3 regions of the Hydrogenophaga sp. L76 genome follow, and region 3 is predicted to be linked to each of the others. Evidence: predicted binding sites of a transcription regulator. Region 3 holds the regulator's gene; each other region holds the start of a gene.
What was found. The regulator HrcA, encoded in region 3, represses chaperone genes, less so after heat shock. The targets are predictions, from matches to a motif close to TTAGCACTCNNNNNNNNNGAGTGCTAA.

Region 1 (7,616 bases), 2.1 Mb from region 3:
CGGCGCCAACGCCAAGCCGTTCAAGACGCACCACAACGCGCTCGATCAGGAGATGTTCCTGCGCATCGCGCCCGAGCTGTACCTGAAGCGCCTGCTGGTCGGTGGTTTCGAGCGTGTGTTCGAGATCAACCGCAACTTCCGCAACGAAGGCATCAGCGTCCGCCACAACCCCGAGTTCACCATGATGGAGTTCTACGCGGCCTACTGGAACTACCAGGACCTGATGGACTTCAACGAGCAGCTGATCCGCCATGTGGTCAAGCAGGTGCACGGCGACACGCCGCTCACCTACAACGGCAAACCGGTGGACGTGACTTCGCCGTTTGAACGCCTGACCATCCGCGAAGCGATCCTGAAATACACCGAAGCCGGCGAGGGCGTGGACAGTGCCGAGTGGCTGATTCCCGCGCTGAAGCAGCTGGGCATGACCGAAGCCAAACACCAGCTCAGCACGCGCAGCCTGGCCAGCCTGCAGGTGCTGTATTTCGAAGAGACGGTGGAAGAGCAGCTCTGGAACCCGACCTTCATCATGGAGCACCCGACGGAAATTTCACCGCTGGCGCGCGCCAACGACGACCGCCCCGAGGTGACCGAACGCTTCGAGCTCTACATCACCGGCCGCGAATTCGGCAACGCCTTCTCGGAACTGAACGACGCCGAAGACCAGGCCGCACGTTTCCACGCGCAGGTGTCGGCCAAGGACGGTGGTGACGAAGAAGCCATGTACTACGACGCCGACTTCATCCGCGCACTGGAGTACGGCATGCCGCCGGCCGGCGGCTGCGGCATCGGCATCGACCGCCTGATGATGCTGCTGACCGACAGCCCCAGCATCCGCGACGTGATCCTCTTCCCTGCACTGCGCCGCGAGGCTTGACACGAGTCCCGACATGCCGCCCATGAGCCGGGCGCTGCGCTGGGTCTGGCGGCTGTTCGCCCTGGGCCTGGCGCTGGCGCTGGCCGTCAGCCTCTGGGACTACCAGGACCGCTGGCACACGCCCGGTTACTGGTTGCGCAACCTGGTGATGCTCTGGCTCTACTGGGCGCCCCGGCTGGCCGGGCCTTTCCTGCTGATCGGCCTGGTGGGGGTCGCGGTGACCGGGCGCGGGTTCCTGCGCTGGAAGGCCGGGGTGGCGGCCTTGCTGGTTGTGGTGGGGCTGTGGTCCTCGCTGGTGGAGCCCGGTCTTTCTCGGGTGCGACAGACGACGATCATCGGCTTGCCCCCAGGCGCCGAGCCGGTGCGCTTGGCCGTCATCGCCGACATTCACTGGGGCCTGTTCTTCCGCGATCACCAGCTCGAACGCCTGGTGCGCCAGCTCAACGCGCTGGAGGTGGATGCGGTGCTGGTGGCCGGCGACTGGACCCATGAACCCCGGCGGGACCTGAAGACCGGTCTGGCCCCGCTGGCGGCCATCCGGCATCCGGTGTTTGGCGTGCTCGGCAACCACGATGTCGAAGCGCCCGGTCCGGACCTGACCCAGCCGCTGCGCGAGGCGCTGCAAACCCATGGCGTGCAATTGCTGGAAGGAAGGCGCCTTGCCTGGAAAGGCTGGGAGCTGGTTGGGCTGGACGATGGCTGGGGTGGCCGGCCCGAGGCGCAGATTCGCGCGCTCTGGCCCGAGGCCTCCGGACCCGCCACGGGTCCGGGCAACCGCCTGGTGGTGACCCACCAGCCCGACACGGTGGCGCTGCTGCCGCCGGGTGCCGCCCACCTTTCGGTGGCCGGACACACGCACGGCGGACAGATCTGGATTCCCGGTCTCACCCCCTGGGTGCTGCGCAACACGAACACGCGGCAGCCCTGGTGGAACGGCCTCTACGACACGGCGGCGGGGACACTTCTGGTCACGCCCGGGATCGGGACCATCGGTTTGCCGGCGCGTCTGGCGGTGATGCCGACCATCGAACTGGTCGAACTCACTCCCTGAGAGGCTTCAGCAGTTGAGCGTCTGGATGCTCTTGTGCGGGGCTTTCTTCAACTCGTCCAGCGCGATGCGCAGCCAGTCCAGGTGCGCCTGGGCATTCTCCTGAAGACCCAGCGTCTCCTCGGGCAGCAGGGCCACCACCACCTTGCAGCGCAGCGTGGTCCCCACGGGCAGTTGCGGAGACGGGCGCAGGCCACCCGCAACGATGCTCGTGGCCGCGGCCACCGCCTGCGCCGAGCGGACCGGCCCTTCCATCAACAAGGCAAAGCTGTGGTCATCAACCCGGGCGGCGGTGTCCACATCCCGCGCGACCGAGCGCAGCAGCGAGCCCGTGAGCACCAGGGCACTGTCGGCGACCTCCCTGCCGTGTTCCTGATCGAACCAGGTGTGGTTGTCCAGATCGATCAGCAACAGCGCACTGCGGTGGCGGTAGCGCTGGGCGCGGATCAGGCTCTCGTGCAGGCGCAGCATGAAGTTGTGGCGGTTGGTCAGGCCGGTGAGCGGCTCGGTCAGCGCCAGCGCCTTGGCACGGGCCTGCGACTCGTGTTGCATGGACGAGCGCTGCAGCAGGCCATAGATCAGCAAGGGCGCTTCAAAGGCTGCGGCGATCACCAGGCCGTACTGCGGGAGAAAGCCCGAGGAGATGAGCCCGAAGTTGCGCATCACCGGCAGCGCGCCGGCCAGCAGCACCGGCAGGATGCCCAGCGCGATCCAGCGCGCCCAGCCCTCCCGGCTGCGCCAGGCGGTCCAGAGCATGACGAAAACCAGCAGCATGGTCAGCGCGCCGGTGGTGGTGATGGCCTCGAGACTCCACTGGGACGGGGCCGCCTGGTCCCAGGCCACCAGGCCCAGCATCGCCGCGGCCAGGGTGAGCGATAGGCGGTTCAGCCAGCGCCCGATGCGCCGCGGTTGCACCAGGTGGCGCACGAACAGCAGCCCGGCCACCGCCGCCAGCGGCATCAGCACAAACTCGGCCGCGCCGTTCCAGCGCGCGAAATCGGGCCACAGGAACTGCCCCCCCACCCCCAGCGAGGCGGCCAGCGAGAGCCCCAGCAGCGTGATGTAGATCGCGTAGGCGGCGAAGCTGCTGTCGCGGAACACCAGCGCGTTGGCCACCGCCACGACGACGAGCAGCAAGGTCATGCCGAAATAGGCGCCCAGCGTGAACTGCTGCAGGATGCGCTGCTCGCGCAACTGGTCGTGGCTGTGGATGAACAGCTCGCCAGAGAACGGCACGCGCGCGTGTTCGATGCGCACCCAGTAGGCCACTGGCGCATCGCTGCGCGGGGCCAGCTTGAACACGGGATAGCGGTCGGGAGACGCCCAGGCGCTCACCGGCAAACGGTCGCCTGCGTGCTGCTCAAGCCAGCTGCCGTCGGCGTTGCGGTGGAACAGGCTGACGCGGTCGGTGCCCGAGCGCGCCAGCTCCAGCTCCCAGTGCGAGCGGTTGTCCTGGGCCCAGGCGGTGAAGCCGATCCAGAGCGCGGCCTTGCCTTCCAGCCGCAGGCGGTGTTGCCACGCCCGCAAGCCGAAAGGCAGATCGGCCTGGCGCTGCTCCACGTCCTGCACCGTGAGCTGGCCTCCAGGGTCCACCCACCAGGCACTGCGCTGGGCCAGGGACACGCTTTTCATGGAGCCGTCGAGGACCACCGGGGGCAGGCCGGAGGGGGTGGTGGCGGGCACGGCGAATGCGCTGCCGCACAGCGACAGCGTCAGCCAGAGCAGCCACGCCATGAAACGGCGCGCGGGTGTTGGCAAAGGGGTGCGGGCGTGCGGGGTGGGTGCCCGGGCCACCGGATTCTTGTCAAGCATCCTCCAATTCTGTCGCCACGGATTGCGGGACGAGCGGTCATAGTTGGCACCGGGGGCCATTGCCTGCGGGTTGTGACCTGTTTGTGACACCCGCAGACGTGAAAAAGCCCCAGCTGGCGTGGTGCCGTCTGGGGCCTGGGGCCGGCCTGGGCCGGTTCAGGCGAAGGCGGCCAGCGCCTTGCGCATCTTCTTCATGGCAGCGACCTCGATCTGGCGCACGCGCTCGGCGCTCACACCGTATTCGGCCGCCAGCTCGTGCAGCGTCATGCCACCCGAGCCGTCATCGTTCACCTTGAGCCAGCGCTCGGTCACGATGCGGCGCGAGCGCTCGTCCAGCTCGCTCATGGCGGTGGCAATGCCTTCCGTGGCCAGCACGTCGCGTTGTGCCGACTCGATCATCGCCGTGGGTTCGTGGGTGGCGTCGGCCAGATAGGCAATGGGGCCGAAGCCGTCTTCGCCATCGTCGCCCGGGCTCGGGTCGAGCACCACGTCACCACCCGAAAGCCGTGTTTCCATTTCACGCACTTCGGCGGGCTTGACCTTCAGGTCGCGTGCGACCACGTCCACCTCGCCGTCAGAAAACGCCTCGCGGTGCGTGTCGCCGTCCAGCGCCTCGGCGCGGAAGCCCTGTTTCATCGAGCGCAGGTTGAAAAACAGCTTGCGCTGGGCCTTGGTCGTGGCCACCTTGACCATGCGCCAGTTCTTCAGGATGTATTCGTGGATCTCGGCCTTGATCCAGTGCATGGCGTAGCTCACCAGACGCACGCCCTGATCGGGATCGAAGCGCTTGACCGCCTTCATCAGGCCGACGTTGCCTTCCTGGATCAGGTCACCATGTGGCAGGCCATAGCCCAGGTACTGGCGGGCGATCGACACCACCAGCCGCAGGTGCGACATCACCAGTTGTCCGGCAGCGTCGATATCGTTGTGGTCGCGCAGGCGGCGCGCGGCGCCCTGTTCCTCGTCCAGCGTCAGCAGTGGCATGCGGTTGACGGCCGAAATGTAGGCATCCAGGTTGCCCAGCGCAGGCAGCGTCAGCGAACGGCTCGCCCATGGGCTGGACACAGCCAGTGTGCTGGACGGCAAGGCAGCGGGTGCAAGTAGTGCAGTGGTCATGTAGAAGAACCCTCCTAAGGTTGGTCTTTTATAAATACTAGCACTCACTAAGAGGGAGTGCTAATTGAATAGTTCCATGACCCTGATGCAAAGAACCACTCGGACGCTGAAGGCAACTCGAACATCTGCCACCTGCTTTTGTGAGTGGTTTATAAGTTATTGATTTAAAATGACTTTTTCCGTTTTCAGTGTTGCCGGGAAAGTCTGAAACGGCGGGGCCACCGGCGATACCCTTGGCAGGGGGTGTCGAGTGGTCCCTATCCTGGCGACGGCAGCGCCAGCAGCAACAGGAGGAAGTTTGCTGACGAGTCTTCCCTGCCGGCAGTGCCATGCAGCTGGCGAATGACGCCGGCTTGTGGCAACAACTGCAACTCGCAGGTCTCGGGTACAGCGCCATTCCGCGCCCGCGCGAGCATCTCCTGCAATTGTTCGACGCTGGCCGCCGACAGGAAGCTGGCGAGCGGACGACCCAACAATTCATTGCTCGCAGCGCCGAGCAGCCGGGCGCCCGCCAAGTTGATTTCGCACAGCACGGTGGCCTCGTCGATGATCAGGTACGCCGCGGGCGCATGTTCGAAGAGGGTTGTCTGGCTGTTGGCGCCGACCGAAAACTGAGCCACTTTTGAGGGTAGTGCCGACCCAAAACTGAGCCAGGTGAACAACCTACTCTGCTGTTTTTATGTGCAGCAGAGGACAAGGAGTGATCACCATGGACATGATTGGCAGGATCCGGCATTTGCATGCCCGGAAGAACAAATCGGAGCGCGAGATATCGCGCATGACAGGGCTCTCGCGCAACACGGTGGCGAAGTGGTTGCACGGCGAGGTGGACGGCCCGCCGAAGTACCGGCGCGGCGAACAGCCCAGCAAACTCACGGCGTTCCATGACGCACTCAGGCAGGCCTTGAAGGCCGATGCACGTCGGCCCAAGCACGAGCGGCGCACGGCCAAGGCGCTGTACGCCGAGATCAGGCGCGCGGGCTACGAGGGCGGGTACACGCGAGTGACCGACTTCATCCGGGCATGGCGCCAGAGCGAGGGTCAGGGGTCTGCGGGCAACGCCTTCGTGCCGCTGACCTTCGAGCTGGGCGAGGCCTTCCAGTTCGACTGGAGCGAGGAAGGCATGGTGATCGGTGGCATCTACTACCGGGTGCAGGTCTCACACATGAAGCTGTGTGCTTCACGGGCCTTCTGGCTGGTGGCCTACCCCAGCCAGGGCCACGAGATGCTGTTCGATGCCCACACCCGGTCGTTCGCGGCACTCGGCGGTGTGGCCCGACGCGGCATCTACGACAACATGAAGACCGCTGTAGACAAGGTCAAGAAGGGCAAGGGTCGCATCGTCAACGAGCGCTTTGCCACCATGTGCGCGCACTACCTGTACGACCCGGACTTCTGCAACGTGGCCAGCGGCTGGGAGAAAGGGGTGGTGGAGAAGAACGTGCAGGACAGCCGTCGGCGCATCTGGATCGACGCGGCCAAGATCAAGTTCGGCAGCTTCACCGAACTCAACGCCTGGCTGGGCCAGCGCTGCCGCGCGCTGTGGGACGAGGTGCGCCACCCCGAGCACACCCAGTTCAGCGTGGCCGAGATGCTCGAACACGAGCGCGCGCACCTCATGCCCATGCCGGTGCCGTTCGACGGCTACGTCGAGAAACCCGCGCGGGTCTCCAGCACCTGCCTGGTGTCGGTGGCGCGCAACCGATATTCCGTGCCGTGCGAACGGGTCGGCCAGTTGGTCAGCACACGGCTGTACCCGGGCAGCGTGGCCATCGTGGCCGACGACACCATCGTGGCGCGCCACGAGCGGCTGAGCAACGCGGGCGAGACCCGGTACGACTGGCAGCACTACATCCCGCTGCTGCAGAGGAAGCCCGGTGCCCTGAGGAACGGCGCGCCCTTTGCCGACATGCCCGAGGCCCTGCAGCGGCTGCGCCGAGGGCTGCTGCGCAACCCGGGTGGCGACCGGGTGATGGCGCAGGTGCTGGCCATTGTGCTCAGCGCCGGTCTGGACGCGGTGCTGGTGGCCATCGAGCTGGCACTGGAGAGCGGTCCACCGGGCAAGGTCAGCGTGGAGCATGTGGTCAACGTGCTGAACCGGCTCAACGCGCAGCCGATACCGCCCACGGCGGCCACACTGTTGAAGGTGAGCACGCCGCCGCTGGCGAACACGGCTCGCTACGACAGCCTGCGTTCGGACACCGTGGGCAACATTGTGGGAGTGACCACCGAAGGAGCCGGCCATGAAGACTGATGTGCTGGTCGAACTCAAGGCACTGCGCCTGCACGGCATGGCCGGGGCGTGGGCCGATCTGGTCGAGCAAGGGGGTGGTAAGGGAGGCGGTGTGGGCATCGAGTCCTCGCGCTGGCTGATCGAGCACCTGTTGCAGGCCGAGGGCACGGACCGCGCGATGCGCTCGGTCAGCCACCAGATGCACGCGGCGAAGTTCCCGGTGCACCGCGACATGGCGGGCTTTGACTTCGAGGTCTCGCCGGTGGACCGCAAGCTGGTGGAGACTCTGGCCACCACGGCCTTCACCGACGAGGCGCACAACGTGGTGCTGGTGGGCGGGCCGGGCACAGGCAAGACCCATCTGGCCACGGCCATGGGCGTCTCGGGCATCACCCGGCACGGCAAGCGGGTGCGCTTCTACTCCACGGTCGATCTGGTCAACGCACTGGAGCAGGAGAAGGCCCAAGGCAAGGCCGGGCGCATCGCAGCCAGCCTGCTGCGCATGGACCTGGTCATTCTGGACGAGCTGG
Region 2 (7,616 bases), 370 kb from region 3:
TCGGACACCGGCAGGCTGGCGAAACTGCGCGGATCGAGCAGCACGAGTTTGCCCACCCGTTGTTCTGCGGGAGCCAGCGAGGGCAGGGAGGCTTTGATTCGGTCGAGCATGGAACGATGGTAATCGAGTTACAAAAAATTGTGGAACCTTCACGCCCGATAATGGCAAGATGAACCAGCTTGACGCACTCAAACAGCTCACCACCGTGGTTGCCGACACCGGCGACTTCAACCAGATCGCAGCCTTTTCGCCACGCGACGCGACCACCAACCCATCGCTTATCCTGAAGGCGGTGCAGAAAGCGGAATATGCCCATCTGCTCAAGGATGCGATGTCGACATACGGCGCGCAGGGGACGGACGAGGTGATGAACCGCCTGCTTGTGGCTTTCGGCTGCGAGATTCTGAAACACATTCCCGGCCGCGTTTCCACCGAGGTGGACGCCCGCCTGAGCTTTGACACCGAAGCCACCGTGACGCGTGCGCGCCGCATCATCGACCTCTACCAGGGCGAGGGTGTGCACATCGACCGCGTGCTGATCAAGATCGCTTCCACCTGGGAAGGCATTCAGGCCGCCGCTCGCCTGGAGCGTGAGGGCATCCACACCAACCTGACGCTGCTGTTCTCGTTCGCCCAGGCCGTGGCCTGTGGTCAGGCGAAGGTGCAGCTGATCTCGCCGTTCGTGGGCCGTATCTACGACTGGTACAAGAAGAACGCGGGTGCAAACTGGGACGAAGCAGCGATGGCGGGCGCCAACGACCCGGGCGTGAAGTCGGTGCGGGCGATCTACAACTTCTACAAGAAGCACGGCATCGCCACCGAGGTGATGGGTGCGAGCTTCCGCAACGTGGGCCAGATCACGGCGCTGGCTGGCTGCGACCTGCTGACCATCAGCCCTGACCTGCTGGCTCAGCTGGCGGCCAGCGAAGCGGTCTTGCCCAGGGCTCTGGACGCCGAGGCCGCGAAGTTGATGGACATTCCGTTCGCGTTGTACGACGAAGCCGGTTTCCGCTTTGCGATGAACGAAGACGCGATGGCGACCGAGAAGCTGGCCGAAGGCATCCGCGCGTTCGTGGTGGACACGATCAAGCTCGAAGGCATGATGCGCTGACCCACCCGAAGTCCCCTCGTTTGGGGGTATCAATGAAAAAAACCCCGCGAATTGCTTCGCGGGGTTTTTTCTTGGGGGTTCGTCAGCATGCAGTGATGCAATCCGACGCAGCATGAGGCGCCAGGCCAAGGCGCAAGGGCGTAGACAGTGGCAGCGCCACGGCAAGCCCTTGCAACGCCGGCATGGCGTCTCAGGCAAGGAGCAATTACATGCCCATGCCGCCCATGTCGCCCATCCCACCCATGCCGCCACCCATGCCGCCGGCCGGTGCGTCATCCTTCGGGGACTCGGCCACCATGGCTTCGGTGGTCAGCATCAGACTGGACACGGAAGCGGCATTCTGCAGAGCGGTACGGGTCACTTTCGTGGGGTCCAGAATGCCCATTTCGATCATGTCACCGTAGGTGTCGTTGGCGGCGTTGAAGCCGTAGTTGCCCTTGCCAGCCAGGATGGCGTTGACCACCACGGAAGGCTCGCCACCGGCGTTGGCCACGATCTCGCGCAGAGGCGCTTCGATGGCCTTGAGCACCAGCTTGATACCGGCGTCCTGGTCGGCGTTGTCACCCTTGATGGTGCCAGCGGCCTGACGGGCGCGCAGCAGGGCCACGCCACCACCGGCGACGATGCCTTCTTCCACTGCAGCGCGGGTGGCGTGCAGGGCGTCTTCCACGCGGGCCTTCTTTTCCTTCATCTCGACTTCGGTGGCAGCGCCGACCTTGATCACGGCAACGCCGCCGGCCAGCTTGGCCACGCGCTCTTGCAGCTTCTCGCGGTCGTAGTCGCTGGTGGCTTCTTCGATCTGCACGCGCACTTGCTTCACGCGGGCTTCGATGTCAGCAGCAGCGCCGGCGCCGTCGATGATGGTGGTGTTTTCCTTGCCCACTTCGATGCGCTTGGCGGAGCCGAGGTCGGCCAGGGTCACTTTTTCCAGCGTCATGCCGACTTCTTCGGCGATCACTTTGCCGCCGGTCAGGATGGCGATGTCTTCCAGCATGGCTTTGCGGCGGTCGCCGAAGCCAGGGGCCTTCACTGCCACCACCTTCAGGATGCCGCGGATGGTGTTGACCACCAGCGTCGCCAGGGCTTCTCCTTCGACATCTTCGGCAATGATCAACAGCGGACGGCCGGCCTTGGCCACCTGCTCCAGCGTGGGCAGCAGGTCACGGATGTTGGAAACCTTTTTGTCGTACAGCAGCACGAAGGGGTTGTCCAGCAGGGCGGATTGCTTCTCAGGATTGTTGATGAAGTAGGGCGACAGGTAGCCGCGGTCGAACTGCATGCCTTCGACGACGTCGAGTTCGTTTTGCAGCGACTTGCCGTCTTCCACGGTGATCACGCCTTCTTTGCCCACTTTGTCCATGGCATTGGCGATGATGTCGCCGATGCTGGAGTCAGAGTTGGCGGAAATGGAGCCAACCTGGGCGATTTCCTTGCTGGTCGTGGTGGCCTTGGAGGCCTTCTTCAGCTCTTCGATCAGGGCTTCAACGGCCTTGTCGATGCCGCGCTTCAGGTCCATCGGGTTCATGCCGGCGGCCACGTACTTCATGCCTTCGCGCACGATGGCTTGCGCCAGCACGGTGGCGGTGGTGGTGCCGTCGCCAGCGTTGTCAGACGTCTTGGAAGCAACTTCCTTGACCATCTGGGCGCCCATGTTCTGCAGCTTGTCCTTGAGTTCGATTTCCTTGGCCACAGACACACCGTCCTTGGTCACGGTGGGGGCGCCGAACGAGCGCTCGAGCACCACGTTGCGACCTTTGGGGCCCAGGGTGACCTTGACCGCGTTGGCCAGGATGTTCACACCCTCGACCATGCGTGCGCGGGCTTCGCCGCCGAAAATGACGTCTTTTGCTGCCATGTTGATAGCTCCTAAATGATTTGAACAGTTGGGGACAGATCGAGCAGACGCTTTGCGCGTTGCTCGGTCAGTCCCGCAAAATTACTTGGATTCGACGACTGCGAACAGGTCGTCTTCTTTCATCACCAGCAGTTCGTTGCCGTCGACCTTGACGGTCTGGCCGCTGTACTTGCCAAACAGAACGCGGTCACCGACCTTGACGTTCATGAGCGACAGTTCGCCCTTGTCGTTTTTCTTGCCGGGACCGACCGCCAGGATTTCGCCCTGGTCGGGTTTTTCTGCGGCTGCGTCGGGGATGACGATGCCGGAAGCGGTCTTGGTTTCGCTGTCAATACGCTTGACGATCACGCGATCGGCGAGAGGACGAAGGTTCATTGCATCTCCTGAGATTGGGATAGGGTTGGGTCAGACGATCAGGACCGACCGCAAGGGTCGGGCAAGGCCGTCGATCGACTTGGAGCAAGTGTTAGCACTCAACTCCAGCGAGTGCTAATGATAAGGGCGCTTCGGTGGTATTTCAAGAGGCACAAGGGTTTTATCCCCACCAAAGACGCCCAGGGCGAAGTGCCAAACTTGGCACTTTACTGCCAATTGTGGCGGTTCCGCCGCAACTTCTGGAGGCGAAAACGCACGCTAGGTGTTGCAAGTCCTTGATTCTTTGTGAATTCGGGGACTGGCACGGTTCTTGGAACATGGACTGGCGCGCACACCGGCCTTGCGCTCAGAGGCCGGGCCCAAACACCGCGAGACCCACAAGAAAGCACCCATGTCCACGACCACCGCCAACCAGCCCCTGGGCCTCGTGCCCGGGGATGAGCCCGACGAAATCGAGGTTTCCCTCTACGAGTCGCATAAAAAGATTCACCCCAGGTCGGTATCGGGCTTCTTCACCCGCTGGCGCTGGGCCATGGTGTGGATCACACAGATCGTTTTCTACGGGTTGCCTTGGCTGAACTGGAACGGCCGCCAGGCCATCCTGTTTGACCTGCTGTCGCGCCGCTTCTACCTGGGTGGGCTGGTGCTCTACCCGCAGGATTTCATCTACCTCACCGGTCTGCTGGTGATGGCGGCGCTCGCGCTCTTCCTGTTCACGGCCGTGGCCGGGCGCCTGTGGTGCGGCTACGCCTGCCCGCAGACGGTCTACACCGAAGTCTTCCTGTGGATCGAGAAGAAGATCGAGGGCGATCGCTCGGCCCGCATGCGGATGGACGAGGCGCCGCTGTCAGGCGCCAAGGCTGGCCGCAAGGCCGTCAAGCACACCGCGTGGATCCTGTTTGCGCTCTGGACCGGTTTCACCTTCGTCGGCTACTTCACCCCCATCCGCGATCAGGCGGCTGACGTGGTGTCCGGTTCGCTGGGTGCCTGGCAGACCTTCTGGATCTTCTTCTACGGCTTTGCCACCTACGGCAACGCCGGTTTCATGCGCGAGCAGGTGTGCAAATACATGTGCCCCTATGCGCGCTTCCAGAGTGCCATGTTCGACAAGGACACCCTGATCGTCACCTACGACACCACCCGAGGCGAGCCGCGTGGTTCGCGCGGCAAGAAGGTGGACCCGAAAGAAAAGGGCCTGGGTTCGTGTGTGGACTGCACCTTGTGCGTGCAGGTTTGCCCGACCGGCATCGACATCCGCAAGGGCTTGCAGTACGAGTGCATCGGTTGCGGCGCCTGCGCTGACGTGTGCGACGACGTGATGGACAAGTTTGGTTATGCCCGTGGCCTGGTCAAGTATTCCACGCAGAACGCCATGACCGGAGGCTGGGACAAGGCTCAGATCATCCGCCGGGCGCTGCGCCCGCGGGTGCTCATCTACACCATGGTACTGACCGCCATCGCCATCGCCGTGGGGGTGAGCCTCTACATGCGCGTGCCCATGAAGGTGGACGTGATCCGCGACCGCGGCGCTCTCGCCCGCATGGTCGAGCAGGGCCGCATAGAGAACGTGTTCCGCCTGCAGATCATGAACGCCACCGAGGCGAAACAGGTGGTTCGGCTGAGCGTGGAAGGCATGGATGGCATCGTGATCGCATCCGAACCCATGGTGGACGTCTTGCCGACCGAAGTGCGCACCCTGGCAGTGCGGGTGCAGGTGCCACCGGGCGCGTCCAGTGGTTCGCACCCCATCGTGTTCAAGCTGCAGTCCACCACCGACGCGGCGATACATCTCGATGAAAAATCGGTTTTTCTGGTACCGCGCTGACCCCGAAGGAGGAGAAGAGCCGAGCACCGGTTCGATGATGCAGTTCGTCGCCGGACACGCGTGGAAGATGGCTGCTCCAGCAATTTTCCCGGACCTGCCCCAGTGGCGGAGCGAGTTGCGCCGGCGCAGCCAGATCAAAATGGGGCCAGCGATGGAGGTCACATGCAGCCGGTGGTGGCCAGCAACGGTGAGACGGCACGGCAGTTGGACCGGCTGGGTCCACGTACCCACGATGGTGGTGCGAACCCGCCGGTCTCAGGAACGTGCTCCGTCAGATCGCCAGTGCCGGTGTGGGGGAGTCCAGTTCGGGCTCCAGGCCCTCGAACGGCAGGGTGAAGTAGAACGTGCAGCCTTCACCGGAGGCGGTTTCGGCCCAGATGCGACCGGTGTGGCGTTCGATGATGCGCTGGGACAGCGCGAGACCGGTGCCGGTGCCCTCGAAGTCCATGGAGTGGTGTTGCCGCTGGAACATCACAAACAGGTTGTGTGCTTTCTCCAGGTCGAAGCCCACACCGTTGTCGCGGATGTAGAAGGTGCGACCGTTGACCGGATCGACCTTCCAGCCGATTTCGATCCGGGCGTGTTCGCGGGGGCGGGTGTATTTCACCGAATTGTTCAGCAGGTTGCTGAACACCTCGGCCAGCAACATGGCGTCGCCGCGCACGATCGGCAGATCTTCCTCCACCACCCATTCGATGGAGCGGGTGGGGTTTTCCTGTTTCAGATGCGCAATCACGCCGCCGACCAGCGGCGCCAGTGGCACGGGCTGCGACTCGATGGCAACCCGCCCCAGGCGCGCGTATTCGAGCAGGCCTTCGATCATGATGCTCATGCGTTTGCTGGCCTTTGCGATCGAGTTGAGGTATTGCAGCGCCAGGCCGTCGCTGGATTCGCCCATCTGCTCCTGCAGCAGGCTGACGAAGCTGGCGATGTGGCGCAGGGGCGCACGCAGGTCGTGAGACACCATGTGCGAGAACACATCCAGATGCTTGTTGGCCGTTACCAGCTCGTGCGTGCGCTCTGCCACACGCTTTTCGAGTTCGTGATTGAGATCCTTCATCACATCCTCCAGGCTTTTGGCCGCGGTCATGTCGCGCGTGATGCAGGACAGACCCTGCAGTTCATCTGCCTCGTTGCGCAAAGCGGTGAGCACCGTGTGGGCCCAGAAGCGTGAACCATCGTTGCGCAGCTGCCAGCCCCGGGATTCCCACTGGCCGTGGGCCTTGGCCGAGAGCAACGCCTGGGCCGGATCGACCGCTTCCTCGCCTGCGTCGGCGGCGGCCAGCAGTTGCGAGTAGGGTTTGCCCAGCATCTGCGAGCGGGTATGGCCATGCAAACGCTGTGCGCTCTCGGTCCAATCGGTCACGGCGCCGTCTTCGTTCACGAAGTAGACGCAGTAGTCCTGGAGGGCATCGACCATGAGGCGGTAGCGTTGCTCGCTCTGGAACAGCTCGGCGCTGCGCTCACGCACGCGCTCTTCGAGGTCGCGGTTGGCTTCCAGCACGAACTCCTCGGTGCGCCGACGTTCGGTGATGTCGTGCAGTTCGATGAAGATACCCTCGACTTCACCGTAGCGAAAATCCGGAATGTAGTGGATCTCGTAGTAGTTGAGCGAGCCGTTCTTGTCCACACGCTCGGCCTCGAAGCTGTGGGGTTTGCCACTGAGCGCCTCGGCCACGTGCGGGAGGATTTCGGGCAACAGTTCGGGTCGCACAAACTGGCTCAGGTGCGTGCCCACCATCTCGTTCGGCTGTTTGCCGTACCGGCTGGCGTGGGCAATGTTGGCAAAACGGCAGATCAGATCTTTGTCGTAGTAGGCCAGGCGCACCGGAATACGGTCGGTGATGTTCTGCAGGAAGCTGTTGTGGGCGGCCACCCGCAGCTCAACCGCCTTGCGGTCGCTGATGTCCATCACGTTGGTGTTGGTGTGCAGGAATCGTCCCTGCTCGTCGAACACGGCGGTGGACAAGAACAGGGCGTGGAACTGGCTGCCGTCCTTGCGGCGGATTTCGACTTCCATGGGCTCGCTGCGGCCTGAATGGCGCAGCAATTCCATGCGTGTCTGCAACAGCGTGCGGCACGACGCATCGACCAGGGCAAGAAGATCCAGTTTGCTGAGCACCTCTTCGCGCTCGTAGCCCAGCCAGTTCAACAGGGTTTGGTTGATGTTGACCAAGCGCAGCTCACCGTCGAGCGACAGGTAGCCACAGGGGGCTTGTTCGTAGAGCGCCTGGGCACGGGCCAGTGCCTGCTCCAGTGCTTGGGTGCGCTCGGCCACCAGCCGCTCAAGTTCGGGGATGGCGTTGTCGTTCCGGTCCGGGCGGTCAGGGTTTTTCATGGTTCAAAGCTCCAAGTCGATGCGATGCACAGCAAGAATCATCTGTTCATGATATCGGTCACCATGCTGAAAACCCAGAAGAGTCTGCGCCTGTAGCGCTGGGGTTACAAGT
Region 3 (7,616 bases):
GCTTTCCTGGTGCAGGGTGCTCTGGCGTTCGGTGGCCGTTTCCAGTGCCTTGCGGCGCAACCGCCACTGGGTCCACGCCTGGGTGGCGGCTGTGGTGTCGATGCCGGCAAAGCCGTCGAGCAGGGCCCGCACCGCATCGGACCGGGTCAGGCTTTGCCAGGCGTGCTGCCCATGGATGTCCACGAGGTCGCTGGCCAGGGCCTTGAGTTGCGCCATGGTGGCGGCGCTGCCGTTGATCCAGGCGCGGCTGCGGCCATCGGCATCCACGGTGCGCCGCACCAGCAGGCTGTCTTCGCGAGTGAAACCTTGTTCTTCCAGCCAGGGCGCCAGATGGGGCGGCAGATCAAATTCAGCGGCAATCTCGCACCGCGCAGCGCCTTCGCGCACCACGCCGCTGTCGGCCCGCGCACCCAGTGCCAGCTGCAGGGCGTCGATCAGGATGGACTTGCCGGCGCCGGTCTCGCCCGTGAGCACGCTGAAACTCGATTCGAGTTCGAGGTCGAGCGACTGCACGATGACGAAGTCGCGCAAAACGATGCGTCTGAGGCTCATGGGCGTGAAAGGGAGAGGAGCAACGGTGGATGAAGCGGTCGTATTTTGACCGGTATTCAGCCGCCTTCGTTCCAGTGCAGCTTCTTGCGCAGCGTGTCGAAGTAACTCCAGCCCACCGGGTGCAGCAGGCGCAGCGTGTGCTCGGAGCGCCGCACCACGATGCGGTCCCCGTGCAGCAGACTGGTGAGGGATTGCATGTCGAAATTGGCACTGGCGTCTTTGCCCGACACGATCTCGACCGCGATTTCGCATTGGGCCGGCAGCACGATGGGGCGGTTGGACAACGTGTGCGGCGCGATCGGCACCATCACCCAGCCGCCAATGGCCGGGTGCAGCAGCGGCCCGCCGGCCGACAGCGAATAGGCGGTGGAGCCTGTCGAGGTGGCGATGATCAGGCCGTCGGCGCGCTGGTTGGCCACGAAATGGCCGTCCACCTCCACGCGCAGCTCGATCATGCTGGCCACACCACCGCGGTTGACCACCACGTCGTTGAGCGCGGTGGCCTCGAACACGCATTGGCCATCGCGCCAGACCCTGGCCGCGATCAGCGCGCGCGGGTCTTCTTCGAACTCGCCATGCAGGATGGCACGCAGCTTGTCCCGGTAGCTGCCAAAGGGAATGTCGGTGATGAAACCCAGGCGTCCCTGGTTGATGCCCACGAGCGGCACGCCATAGCGCGCAAGCTGACGTCCGATGCCCAGCATGGTGCCGTCGCCACCGACCACCAGCGCCAGATCACAGGCGTGGCCGATGTCGGGCACGTCCAGGGCAGGGTATTGCAGCAGGCCGGTGTTCAGCGCGGTTTCACGTTCCAGGGAAACGTCACAGCCTTCGTCGTGCAGGAAATGGGCGACTTCGTCCACCACGTCGCGCGAGCCCGGGGCCTGGTATTTGCCGATGATGGCCACATGCGAAAAACGCAGGGTTCGCACGGCAGGGGCGGGTGCGGAGCGGGTGTCGGGCGGCAGACTCATGCCCAAATTACAACATAGCCGCAAGGCACCGACCCGCCTGAAAACCCTTGTGATTCAGCCGCACTGCACGTGGGGGTGCGTTCCGGTGCGCGACCGACAAACTGGAACTGTCCGGACGGCGCATGCCAGCCCGGACAGCCCTGTTCCAGAGGGGTTGCCCAACGCCCCGATCGCATCAGAAGCGGTGACGGATACCCAGGGAGTAACCCGAGCCGCTGGACAGGCCTTCCACCTTGTCGCTCATGCCCACGGCGTACACCTCGGTCCGCTTGGACAGCGAGTGCACATAGCCGAACGACAGGGTTTTGCGATCCGCGCCGGTCTCGGGGCTGATCTGGCCCCATTGCGCCAGCAGGGCCCCTGTGCCGATGGGGAAGCGTGCGCCCAGACCGCTGATCTTGTAGGTGTTGGGGGTGCTCAGGTTTTCGACTTCGCCGTACTGGGCGAAGGCCTTGACCACGCCGAAGTCGTAAGAACCGCCGAGCTGGGTGGTGCGGGTGTCGGCCACCGGGCTGGCGCCGTCTTTCTTCACGCGCTGCACGACCAGCGATGCCGACACGGGGCCAGCGCCGTAACCCACGTTGGCACTCCAGTTGCCGCCGTTGCTGACGGTGGAGCCGCTGTTCTTGTTCGCACCCGAGACACCAAAACGCACGCCGCCGAACGTCGGGCTGGCGTAGGCGAAGGAGTCGCTCCAGCCGGTGTCACCGGTGGTGGTGCCGCTGGTGAAGTAGTGGCGGATGCTGGGGGAGTAGCCGAAGGAGTCGCCAAAGGCGTTGTACATGAGTGTGGAAACGAACAGCGCGGTGGTGTTGCGCCCGAAGGTCAACGTGCCGTAGTCCTGGTGGGACAGACCGACGTTGGCCGAACGTGAGAAGGCGGGGTCTCCGTCGAACCGTCCCTGGGCGCCGGTGTTGGCGCGCATGAAGCTCTCCAGCTTGAATACCGCCGACAGGCCGCCGCCCAGATCTTCCTTGCCGCCAAAGCCGAAATAGCTGGTGGTCATTTTTCCGCTGTCAACAGACTTGACCGATGCGCCACCCGGGGCCTTGGTCGAGCCCATGCTGAGGTCGAGCAGGCCGTAGACCGAAACGGAACTCTGGGCCTGCGCACCGAGTGCGGTCAGGAAAACGGCAGAGCCGAGGGCCAGAGGTTTGAAAGCAGACTTCATGAATTTTCTCCAGATGAACAACAGGGTGGGGACACGACAAAAGCCATCCGGCCGGCGATAGCGGAGCGTCACGGGGGCACTTCGCTGCCTCGACGGATCCGTGGCCGCTCGCTGCACCAAGGGTGGGCGTCTGGACGCCCTTGGTGCACGAACCGCTGGCACGAATGGCCTTTCGATCTGCTCAGCAATTCGTGTGCCAGTGAATACAGTTGTTGTGTACAAAACCCACCGTTCCGTGTTCGGGCGCTGCGCCTCCTTAGAATGGCTGCCATGCTGGATGACCGCGCCAAACTGTTGCTCAAGGCTCTTGTCGAGCGATACATCGCCGACGGGCAGCCCGTGGGTTCGCGAACGCTGGCGAAGGCAGCGGGGCTGGAGCTTTCGCCGGCCACCATCCGCAACGTCATGAGCGACCTGGAAGAACTGGGTCTCATCGCGAGTCCGCACACCTCGGCGGGCCGCATTCCCACGGCGCGGGGCTACCGGCTGTTTGTGGACACGATGCTCACGGTGCGGCGGGAAGGGTTCTCCGCGGTGGGCGACATGGGGACGCACGGCATCGAAGCGGGGCAGCCCCAGCGCGTCATCAGCAACGCCGCCCAGATGTTGTCCAGCCTGTCGCACTTTGTGGGCGTCGTGATGGCGCCACGACGCGCCTCGGTGTTCCGGCACATCGAATTCCTGAGCCTGTCCGAGCGCCGTGTGCTGGTGATCCTGGTGTCGCCCGATGGCGATGTGCAGAACCGCATCATCCACACCCAAGTGAACTTCAGCCAGACCCAGTTGCAGGAAGCGGCCAACTTCCTCAATGCCCACTACTCGGGGCTGACGATGGAGGAAGTGCGGTCGCGCCTGAAGGTGGAGGTGGATGCGCTGCGGGGCGAGATCGCCTCGCTCATGCAGGCCGCAGTGAACATCGGCGAGGACGCCACGGGTGAACAGGACGAGGTGGTGGTATCCGGTGAGCGGAACCTGCTTTCGGTGAGCGAATTTTCCAGCGACATGGGCAACCTGCGGCGGATGTTCGACCTGTTCGAACAGAAGACCCAGCTCATCCGCCTGCTCGACGTATCGGCGCAGGCCGATGGGGTGCGCATCTACATCGGTGGCGAGAGCCAGGTGGTGCCATTCGAAGCCCTGTCGGTGGTCACCGCACCCTACGAGGTGGATGGCCAGGTGGTGGGCACACTGGGCGTGATCGGACCACAGCGCATGCCCTACGACCGCATGATCCAGATCGTCGACGTGACGGCCAAGCTGGTGAGCAACGCCCTGAGCCACGGCAAACAGGGCTGAAGCCCGCTGGCGCCACGGTCGCTGCCCCTACAATCGTCGCCTTGCGGGCCGTTAGCTCAGTTGGTTAGAGCAGAGGACTCATAATCCTTTGGTCGTTGGTTCAAGTCCAACACGGCCTACCAGAAAACCCGTGCTATAATTCAAAGCTTAGCGGCTGTAGCTCAGCTGGATAGAGTACTTGGCTACGAACCAAGGGGTCGTGGGTTCAATTCCTGCCAGCCGCACCAAATGGAAAGCCTGCAGCCAAAAGCTGCAGGCTTTTTCGTTTCTGTCGCGTCCATCGTCCAGGAGCCCGGCAATCATGAGCAAGGCCTTCACCCGCGAGTCCGATGCCGACGGTGATGAAGATGGTGCTGTTGCACCGCCACCATCCGCACCTTCAGGCATCAACTACATCACGCGCGCCGGCTACGAGCGCCTGCGCAGCGAACTCTTCGCCCTGATCGACGACGAACGCCCCAGGATCGTGGAGATCGTGCACTGGGCGGCCAGCAACGGCGACCGCTCCGAAAACGGCGACTACCTCTATGGCAAGAAGCGCTTGCGAGAGATCGACCGCCGCATCCGCTTTCTGACCCAGCGCCTGGAGATTGCCGAGGTGGTTGACGCGTCGATGCACCACGGGGGTGACCAGGTGTTTTTTGGTGCCACGGTCTGCTATGCCGACGGGTCTGGCGCTGAAACCAGCGTCACCATTCTGGGTGTCGATGAGGCCGACAGCGCCCAAGGCCAGATCAGCTGGGTTTCCCCGGTGGCCCGGGCCCTGCTCAAGGCCCGTGTGGGCGACGTGGTGCGTCTGGTGGTCCCTGGCGGTGCACAGGAGCTTGAGATCCTGTCGGTGGACTACCCGGTGGCGCCCACGGCGCCTTGAAAAATCTGTCAGGCTGTCAGGGCTTGGCGGGCTTGAAACGCTGGGCCTTGAGGACCGAGGTGGTTCGCTTCAGGCTGCGTATCACGTCGGCCAGGTGCTGGCGGTCGCGCACCGAGACCGAGAAGCGGATGTCGGTGGCTGTCTGGGCCGGTTCGTCGCCCATATCCACGTGGGTGATGTCGGCTTCGACCGCAGCGATGGCCGAAGCCACGCGCGCCAGCACGCCTTTGCCGTTGGTCACGGTGACGACCACCATGGTTTCGAAGGGGCGCACCGGTTCGTCGGCCCACTCCACCTGCAGGAAACGCTCGCTGTCACGCGAGAGCAGGCGCCTGCCCGTGGGGCAGTCCTCGGCGTGCACCGTCAGACCTTCGCCTCGCCCCAGATAGCCCACGATGCGGTCGCCTGGAATGGGTTTGCAGCACGAGGCGTATTGCACCGACAGGCCTTCGCTGCCGTCCAGGCTGACCACGCCCTGGGAGACCGATTCGTCCTCTCCGCTGGCGTAGCGTTCGGTGCTGATCAGCAGGGCGTCGGGCTTGAGGCCGGTTTCAGACAACAGCACCGCGAGTTTCTTGCCCACCATGCTGGCAATGCGCTTGCCCATTCCAATGTCCGACAGGAGCTCGCTGCGTGTCTTGTTGCCGGTGAAGCGCAGCAGTTTTTCCCAGGTGGTTTTGTAGGGGCCGTCTTCGGTTGGCAGGGTGGCGATGCCTTCCGATCTCAGGGCCTGACCCAGCATGCGCTCGCCCAGCTCGTTCGACTTATCCTGCGCCAGGGTCTTGAGGTGGTGGCGGATCTTGGAGCGCGCGCGCCCGGTCTTCACGAACGAGAGCCAGGCCGGGTTGGGCTCGGCGGTTTCGCTGGTGATGATCTCGACGATGTCGCCGTTGTTCAACTCTGTGCGAAGCGGCCGCTGTTCGCTGTTGATCCGGGCCGCAACGGTCCTGTTGCCGACGTCGCTGTGGATCGCATAGGCGAAGTCCATCACCGTCGCCCCCCGGGGCAGTGCCATGATCTTGCTCTTGGGGGTGAACACATAGACCGCGTCCGGGAACAGGTCGATCTTGATGTGGTCCCAGAACTCGCTGGCGTCGTGGGTTTCCTGCTGGATGTCGAGCAAGGACTGCAGCCACTGCGTGCCCAGGCGTTGCGAGGTGTCGCTGTTGGGTTCGCTGGCCTTGTAAAGCCAGTGCGCGGCCACACCGGATTCGGCGACCACGTCCATGGCGTGGGTGCGCAGCTGGAATTCGATGTTGGTGCCGAACGGACCGATCAGCGTGGTGTGCAGCGACTGGTAGCCGTTGACCTTGGGGATGGCCACGTAGTCGCGGAACTTGCCAGGCAGCGGTTTGTAGAGCTGGTGCAATACACCCATGCCGGTGTAGCAGTCGCTGAGTTCGGGTACGACGATGCGAAAGCCGTAGATGTCGGTCACCTGAGAAAACGACAGGTGTTTGCTGTCCATCTTGCGGTAGACGGAGTAGAGCGTTTTCTCGCGGCCCATGGTGCGCACGGAAAGCCCGAACTTCCGGAACGCGGTCTCCACTTCACCCTGGACCCGGGCGATCAGGTCCTTGCGGCGGTTGCGCGATTTGTTCAGCGCCTTGGACAGGATCTCGTAACGCCACGGATGCAGGAAGCGGAAGGCCAGGTCCTGCAGTTCGCGGTAGGTGAAATTCAGGCCCAGGCGGTGCGCGATCGGAGCGTAGATCTCCAGCGTTTCGCTGCTGATGCGCTTCCATTTGCTGCGCGGCATGTCGCCCATGGTGCGCATGTTGTGCGTGCGGTCGGCCAGCTTGATCAGGATGACGCGCACATCCTTGGCCATGGCCAGCAGCATCTTGCGGAACGACTCCGCCTGGTTCTGTTCGCGGGTGTCGAACTCCAGCTTTTCGAGCTTGGTCAGTCCGTCGACCAGATCGGCCACCGGAGCACCAAACCGTTCCACCAGGTCCTCTTTGGTGACGCCGCAGTCTTCGATGGCATCGTGCATCAGCGCGGCCATCAGGGCCTGGGCATCGAGCTTCCATTCGGCGCACTGGGCAGCCACCGCGATCGGATGGGTGATGTACGGGTCACCGTTCTTGCGCATCTGGCCCAGGTGGGCTTCGTCGGCAAACCGGTAGGCCTGACGCACGCTTTCGATCTCGGGCGCGCTCAGGTAGTCCAGCTTGCCGACCAACACAGCAAAGCTGGCCGCAGCCGCACTGGCCGCGGGATGGGCCTGTGCGGAGGTCGACTTCACGGTGTCCGGATCGGCGGTGGTGGGCATCCCCCTACTTTAGCGCGAGAACCGCGCCGGCGCTGGCTGCAACGCCTGCATAGCTCCAGATGGGTGCACTTGAGCGCGATTCGCGGTCCTTGGGCGCCGTTTCACCGTGCCGGAGGCACCAGGATGGTCGGCTTGGCTTCGGGCAGCAGGTCCGGGTAGTCGCGGCTGAAGTGCAGGCCGCGGCTTTCGTGCCGCATCATGGCCGACATGACGATCAGGTCGGCCACCTGCACCAGGTTGCGCAGTTCGAGCAGGTCGCGCGTGACGTGGAACTGCGAATAGAACTCGTGGATTTCGCGCTGCAGCAGGGTGATGCGATGGGCGGCGCGTTCGAGACGTTTGTCGGTGCGCACGATGCCGACGTAGTCCCACATGAAACGGCGCAGTTCGTCCCAGTTGTGTGAAATCACCACCTGTTCGTCGGCGTCGGTGACGCGGCTTTCGTCCCACTGCGGCAGTTCGGGAGGCTGCGGTGCG

Region 1: rpoH (RNA polymerase sigma factor RpoH) is a predicted target of HrcA. The motif match lies at 4,891-4,917, and genes of this name have one in related genera.
Region 2: AC23D4_RS18765 (co-chaperone GroES) is a predicted target of HrcA. The motif match lies at 3,433-3,459, and genes of this name have one in related genera.

What each region holds. Positions count from the first base shown of each region.
Region 1 is NZ_CM172807.1:2,176,486-2,184,101, reverse strand. Features, by position in the region: gene lysS (lysine--tRNA ligase) at 1-877, shown strand, start outside; gene AC23D4_RS10415 (metallophosphoesterase) at 891-1,928, shown strand; gene AC23D4_RS10410 (sensor domain-containing diguanylate cyclase) at 1,935-3,737, opposite strand; gene rpoH (RNA polymerase sigma factor RpoH) at 3,894-4,853, opposite strand; gene AC23D4_RS10400 (PAS domain S-box protein) at 5,111-5,515, opposite strand; gene istA (IS21 family transposase) at 5,563-7,107, shown strand; gene istB (IS21-like element ISThsp19 family helper ATPase IstB) at 7,097-7,616, shown strand, end outside.
Region 2 is NZ_CM172807.1:3,856,994-3,864,609, forward strand. Features, by position in the region: gene AC23D4_RS18750 (MurR/RpiR family transcriptional regulator) at 1-110, opposite strand, end outside; gene tal (transaldolase) at 170-1,111, shown strand; gene groL (chaperonin GroEL) at 1,317-2,966, opposite strand; gene AC23D4_RS18765 (co-chaperone GroES) at 3,048-3,341, opposite strand; gene ccoG (cytochrome c oxidase accessory protein CcoG) at 3,733-5,166, shown strand; gene AC23D4_RS18775 (PAS domain-containing sensor histidine kinase) at 5,438-7,504, opposite strand.
Region 3 is NZ_CM172807.1:4,227,136-4,234,751, forward strand. Features, by position in the region: gene recN (DNA repair protein RecN) at 1-552, opposite strand, end outside; gene AC23D4_RS20650 (NAD kinase) at 609-1,526, opposite strand; gene AC23D4_RS20655 (porin) at 1,702-2,697, opposite strand; gene hrcA (heat-inducible transcriptional repressor HrcA) at 2,968-3,993, shown strand; tRNA gene AC23D4_RS20665 (tRNA-Ile) at 4,039-4,115, shown strand; tRNA gene AC23D4_RS20670 (tRNA-Arg) at 4,144-4,220, shown strand; gene greB (transcription elongation factor GreB) at 4,295-4,864, shown strand; gene AC23D4_RS20680 (RelA/SpoT family protein) at 4,881-7,139, opposite strand; gene nadB (L-aspartate oxidase) at 7,241-7,616, opposite strand, start outside.